DNA from 2 places in the Bradyrhizobium sp. OAE829 genome. Region 2 is predicted to be linked to the other one. Evidence: riboswitches for the same ligand, from Rfam matches in the RefSeq annotation. Region 2 holds a riboswitch; the other holds the start of a gene.
What was found. A riboswitch is a leader RNA that binds a small molecule or an ion and turns the genes downstream of it on or off. The one in region 2 is predicted to bind cobalamin.
Positions count from the first base shown of each region.

Region 1: it holds a riboswitch for cobalamin, as region 2 does, so the genes downstream of both, ABIE49_RS18500 (TonB-dependent receptor) here and ABIE49_RS26455 (ribonucleoside-diphosphate reductase subunit alpha) in region 2, are expected to answer to the same signal.

Region 1 covers NZ_JBEPOE010000001.1:3,767,656-3,771,046, forward strand. The annotation lists gene ABIE49_RS18490 (ABC transporter ATP-binding protein) at 1-455, opposite strand, end outside; gene ABIE49_RS18495 (FecCD family ABC transporter permease) at 452-1,495, opposite strand; cobalamin riboswitch at 1,630-1,829, shown strand; gene ABIE49_RS18500 (TonB-dependent receptor) at 1,944-3,391, shown strand, end outside.
Region 2 covers NZ_JBEPOE010000001.1:5,510,607-5,513,997, forward strand. The annotation lists gene ABIE49_RS26450 (short-chain fatty acyl-CoA regulator family protein) at 1-971, shown strand, start outside; cobalamin riboswitch at 1,126-1,346, shown strand; gene ABIE49_RS26455 (ribonucleoside-diphosphate reductase subunit alpha) at 1,463-3,391, shown strand, end outside.

The DNA of each region.
Region 1 (3,391 bases), 1.7 Mb from region 2:
GCGACGCGGCTGCGCTCGCCGCCGGACAGTTCGGTGACGCGGCGTTCGCTGAACTCCACCACGTCGACCGCCTGCATCGCACGCAATACGGCTTCAGTATCCCTTGGCGACAGCCGCGCCGGATCGGTCGCGCCATGCGGATAACGGCCGAGCGCCACGATGTCGCGCGCCGGCAGCGGCCAGTGCACGATGTGGCCTTGCGGCAGATAGGCAAAGCGTTTTGCGCGCTCGCGCAGCGGCAGACCAGTCAGCGCATCGCCGCCGATATGGATGTCGCCGCGGGACGGCAGCAGCCCCGACAGCGCGCGCAGCAGCGTGGTTTTGCCGGCGCCGTTCGGCCCGACCAGAGCGACCAGATGACCCGTGGTCAGCGACAGCGAGACATCGCTGAGCACATGGCGACCAGCCAATGTCACGTTCACGCCGCGGGCGGTGAGAAGTGCGGCTTCGCTCATGCGACGCCTCCCCCGAGCGCGCGGCGTTCGCGCGCGATCAGATAGAGGAAGAACGGCACGCCGATGATCGAGGTCAGCACACCGACCTTGATGTCGCTGGTCGAGGGAATGATCCGCACCGCGATGTCGGCGGCGAGCAGCAGCGCCGAGCCTGCCAGCGCACTCGGCACCAGCAGCCGCGCCGGATCGTGGCCGATCAGGGGCCGCATCAGGTGCGGCGCGACGAGGCCGATGAAGCCGATGGTGCCGGTGACCGCCACCGCGCCGCCGACCCCGAGCGCCACGCCGGCGATCACGATCAGCCGCAGGCGCCCGACATCGACGCCGAGGCTCTGCGCGGTTTCCTCACCGAGGCTGAGCGCGCGAAAGGAATGGCGCTGGCTGAACAGGATGATGCCACCGGCGATGATGAACGGCAGCGCCAGCATCACGTGCTGAAAACTGCGATCCTCCAGCGAGCCGAGCAGCCAGAACGCGATCTCCAGCACCACGAAGGGATTGCTGGAGAGGTTCATCACCAGCGCCGTCGCCGCTCCCGCCAGACTCGAAATCGCAAGACCCGCCAGGATCAGGATCAGCAGCCCGGCATTGCGGCCGGCGATCGTCAAGAGCACGAACACCGATCCGAAAGCGGCCATGATCGCCACGACAGGCAGCGCATAGGAGCGCACATCGGCCCACCCCAGCGCGATCACCAGCACGGCGCCGAAGGCCGCCGATTGCGGCGCGCCGAACAGCGAGGGCGAGGCCAGCGGATTGCGCAGCAGGCCCTGCAGCGACGCGCCTGACATTCCCAGGATGGCGCCGATCGCCAGCGCCAAAATGGTCCGCGGCAGGCGGATTTCCCGCACGATCACCTGCGACACATCACTGCCACCGCCGAGCAGAGCTTCCATCACCGCCAGCGGCGACAGCCGCACCGGCCCGATGCCGAGCGAGATCAGCACGAGCAGCCCGACGAGGCCGGCAAGCGCGGCCGTCACGCCAATCCGGCGCCGCGCGGCCTCCTCGTTTGCAGCAATGATGGTCTCAACACTCATCGATCGTCCCCGGACGGTCAGCCCGTACCGCACTACGCGTTCGAACGGTACTGCTCATGCGACATAAAAGACGCACTCGTCCAGTGAGGACCGCAGGCGGCGCCTGATGGGATTGACTCTATCTTTGACAAACTTCTACCATAATTTTCGACGGTTCCCGTTTTGGGGATCAAAAGGGAATGCGGTGCGGGGACAGTCCCCCAATTCCGCGGCTGCCCCCGCAACTGTAAGCGGTGAATCTTTCGTCCTACGCCACTGGGATTCTCGGTCCTGGGAAGGCGACGAAAGGTAACGACCCGCAAGCCAGGAGACCTGCCGTCAGCCGTGGTCACACGCGAAGATGTCGGTCGGGGAGTACAGGCATTAGTTTCACCAGAGCTGTTTGCAGCACGATGGTGGGACTTGGTTCGCTGTGACGTGCCACTGACGTCATACCGAGGCCTGAACCATGTCTTCCACCACCCCAGTCGCCAAGCGGCGCCGCCATCTTTTGCTGGCATCCAGCTTTCTGGCGCCGATCATGGCGCTCGGCATTTCCGGCGCGCAGGCCCAGCAGACCGCCGCGGCCGCCGATCAATTGCCGGCGATCGAGGTCAACCCGCCCGGCGACCAGAACCGGACCCGCGCCAAGCCTGCTACCGATCAAGGCTCGGGTACGCGCCGCGTCGTCGCGCCGAACCCGAGGCCGTCAAGCAATCGGAACCCTGCGCCGGGGACCGGCTCCAACGTCGCGTCGCAAGGCGATGGCCTGGGCGGCGGTGGAGCGCCGGTCCGGCAATTCGCCGGCATCGTCGGAACATCGGCGACCGTCATCACGGCTGAGGAAATCGCGCATTCACCCGCGCAGACCTTGCAGGAAATCATCGCGCAAACACCGGGCGTGCAACTGACCAGCCTGTTTGGCGGCGTCAACGGCGCGAAGACCAGCGTCGATCTGCGCGGATTCGGTGCGTTTGCGACCTCCAATACCCTGGTGCTGATCAACGGCCGAAGGCTCAACGACATCGACATGGCCGGCGTCGATTTTTCGACCATTCCGCGCGATTCGATCGAGCGCATCGAAATCACCCGCGGCAACAGCGGCGCGGTGCTGTACGGCGACAATGCCGTCGGCGGCGTCATCAACATCGTGCTTAAAAACGGCGTCGGCGGCCCGCCGGTCGCGATCCGCGGCGAAGCCGGCGTCGGGTCCTTCAATCAGCGCATGGCCTCGGTCTCGGCCGCGACCAATTTTGGTCCGTGGTCGACATCGTTCTACGGTAACGGCATCAAGTCCGACGGCTACCGCGTCAACAATGCGCTCGACCAGCGCAAGGGGGTCGGCAACCTCAACTACACCACGCCCGGCCTCACCGCCTTCGTAACCGTTACCGGCGACGATCAGAAGCTCGGCTTACCGGGCGGCCGGCTGGTCGATCCATCCATTGGTCTCAACGAGCTCGTCACCAACCGCCGCGGCGCCGCCACGCCGCTCGACTACGGCAACCAGCAGGGCGCCAGCGCCACCGCCGGCTTCACCAAAACCCTGTGGAACGGCGTCGATCTCATCATCGATGGCGGTGTGCGGGATAAAAAGCAACAAGGCGCGTTCTTCAATCCCTTCGCCAACAGTTACGTCGACAGCCATCTGCAGACATGGTCCCTGACGCCTCGATTGAGCGTCAAGAACGTAATCTTCGGGCTACCCTCTTCGATCCTGACGGGCATCGATTATTACGATGCGACGTTCCACCAGGAGCGGCCGGAATTTAAGGGCACGCCGCCGATCCATACTTATGATCTGTCGCAGCGAACGATTGCCGGCTATTGGCAGCAAACCCTTGGGCTGTTGCCGACAACGGATTTCTCGTACGGCGCGCGAATCCAGAACACCAGCCTGAGTGCGCGGGACCGTCT
Region 2 (3,391 bases):
TCTTCTATCTGCGGCACAACTACATCGTCGAGCTCGACGAAGCCGCCGAGGCCATCGCGCAGGCGATGGATTTTCCGATCGGGCAGATGGATACGGCGCTGGCCGCCTATCTGGCCGACCGCCACGGCATAAAACTGGTTTTCGAGACGATCGACGATCTGCCTTCGGGCAATGAACGGAAATTCGATTCGCGAACCAGCACGCTCTATCTCGCACCCGGTCTGCTGCCGGGACAGCGCGCCTTCCAGATCGGAACCCAAATCGCGATGCTGGCGTTCGACCGCGAACTGACCGCGCTGGTCGATGGTGCCGGTTTTACCAGCCAGGAGGCGCGCGGGCTGGCGCGGATCGGGCTTGCGAATTATTTCGCCGGCGCGCTGATCATGCCCTATGGGCGTTTTCTCGCGTCGGCCGAGCAGCGGCGTTACGACATCGAATTATTGGGATATCAGTTCGCGGTCGGCTTCGAGACGGTCTGCCATCGCCTAAGTACGCTGCAACGAAACGGCGCGCGCGGCGTGCCGTTCTTCTTCATTCGCGTCGACCGCGCCGGAAATATTTCCAAGCGGCAATCGGCGACCGATTTTCACTTCTCGCGGGTCGGCGGCACCTGTCCGCTGTGGAATGTCTATGAAGCCTTTGCGAGCCCGGGGCGCATCCTGACGCAGCTCGCACGCATGCCGGACGAGCGGACCTATCTGTGGATCGCCCGCACCGTGTCGCACGCCCGCGGCAAATACGGCGCGCCCACCAAGACGTTTGCCGTGGCGCTCGGCTGCGACGTACGCCACGCCGAACGCGTGGTGTATTCGGAAGGCATCAACCTCAAGGCTGCGAATGCGACGCCGATCGGGATGGGCTGCAAGGTGTGCGAGCGTCCGGATTGCGCGCAGCGCGCCTTTCCGCCGATCGGTCGGGCATTGCGCATCGATGAGACGCGCTCGCGCTTTGCGCCCTATGCCACGTCGTGACCCGGGGAGGGTTGACCCGGGGATTTGCGGGAAACTTCTTTCATGCGGCGGAAGAATCAGGTCCTGCTACCGCTCCGACGTCTGGCCGCCGAAAATTTTTTGAGAATAGCGGGCATTGATCTTAACGCCCCATTGACACATTCCCACGAATATCACCACATGTAGATGTCACGGTCCGCTTGATCGCAAGATTTGGTGGCTAAGAGGGAAGCTGGTGAATCGCGCGAAAGTGCGAAATTCCGGCGCTGCCCCCGCAACTGTAAGCAGTGAGTCGCTCCCGATTTTTACGTCACTGATGCGCCGGCGCGCATTGGGAAGACCAGGGAACGACGACGACCTGCGAGCCAGGAGACCTGCCGCGACACCGAAAAAACGTCCACGGGCGGGGTGTCCCGGCGGTCGCTTGCAGATCCATGCCGGCGTTTGCCGCCGCGCATTCGATGCAGCGTCCCCAAAGACATCCGGCCTCAACAACACCACGGGGTCTGCCGATGTCCGAATCTTCCGGTCTCATTTCTCTCGAAGCCAAAACCGCTCCCTTGTTCCAGTTGCGTCCCGAATCGCTCGCCGCGCCGGACGCCGAACTTCAGATGCAGGTGATCCGCCGCAACGGCACGGTTTCGAAATTCGATGCCAGCAAGATCTCGGTCGCTATGACCAAGGCATTTCTCGCCGTCGAGGGCCATACCGCGGCGGCCTCGCGCCGGGTGCACGAGGTGGTGGAGCAGTTGACCGCCGAGGTCGTCGGCGCGCTGTCGCGCCGGATGAGCGAAGGCCGCACCTTTCACATCGAAGACGTGCAGGACCAGGTCGAACTGGCGCTGATGCGCAGCGAGCACCACAAGGTGGCGCGCGCCTATGTGCTGTACCGCGACGAGCGCACCAGGCAGCGCGCCGAGCAGGAGGCCGCCAAGTCGGCCAAGCCTGCGGAGGGACCCGTGCTGCATGTGACGCTGGCGAACGGCACCAAAGTGCCGCTCGATACCGCACGGCTCGCGCTGATCGCTGGCGAGGCCTGCGCCGGTCTTGACGGCGTCGACGCCGCGCCTGTCATCGCGGAAACCCAGCGCAATATCTACGACGGCATCAGCCAGGACGAACTGGCGCTCGCTTCTGTGATGGCAGCGCGGACGCTGGTGGAGCAGGAGCCCAACTACGCTTACGTGAGCGCGCGGCTGCTGCTCGACAAGCTTCGCACCGAAGTGCTGTCCTACGTGCATGGCGTGCCGACCAACGCCTCGCAGGCCGATATGGCCGGGCGTTACGGCGAGTATTTCCCGGCCTATATCAAGACCGGCATCAAGGCCGAGTTGCTCGATCCGGATCTGGCGCGCTTCGACCTGAAGAAAATCGCCGCGGCGCTGAAGCCGGAACGCGATCTGGCGTTTCAGTTCCTCGGCCTGCAGACGCTGTACGACCGCTATTTCCTCCATGAAGGCGGCAACCGCATCGAGCTGCCGCAGGCGTTCTTCATGCGCGTCGCGATGGGACTTGCGACTCGCGAGATCGACCGCGAGGCCCGCGCGATCGAATTCTACGATTTGCTGTCGTCGTTCGATTTCATGGCTTCGACGCCGACACTGTTCAATTCGGGAACGCTGCGGCCGCAACTGTCGTCGTGCTTCCTCACCACGATCGCGGATGATCTCGACGGCATCTTCAAGTCGGTCAAGGACAACGCGCTGCTGGCGAAATATTCCGGCGGGCTCGGCAATGACTGGACCCGCGTGCGCGGCCTCGGGGCCCACATCAAGGGCACCAATGGCGAAAGCCAGGGCGTGGTGCCGTTCCTGAAAGTCGCCAACGACACGGCCATTGCGGTCAACCAGGGCGGCAAGCGCAAGGGCGCGGTCTGCGCGTATCTGGAGACCTGGCATATCGACATCGAGGAATTCCTCGATCTGCGCAAGAACACCGGCGACGACCGCCGCCGCACCCACGACATGAACACGGCGAACTGGGTGCCTGACCTGTTCATGCAACGCGTCGAAACCGACGGCGAATGGACCTTGTTCTCGCCTGACGAGACGCCCGACCTGCACGACCTCTATGGCGCGAAGTTCGCCGAACGCTATGCCGCCTATGAAGCCAAGGCGGCGCGCGGCGAAATCCGGGTCTTCAAGCAGGTCCGCGCCACTGACCTCTGGCGCAAGATGCTGACCATGCTGTTCGAGACCGGGCATCCCTGGATCACGTTCAAGGACCCCTGCAATCTCCGTTCGCCGCAGCGCCATGCCGGCGTCATCCATTCCTCCAATCTCTGTACCGAGATCACGCTCAACACCTCTGACGACGAGACCGCGGTTTGCAATCTCGGCTCGATCAACCTGCTCAATCACATCCAGGACGGCCGCCTGAACGAGACACGGCTGAAGAAGAGCGTGACGATCGCGATGCGGATGCTCGACAACGTCATCGAC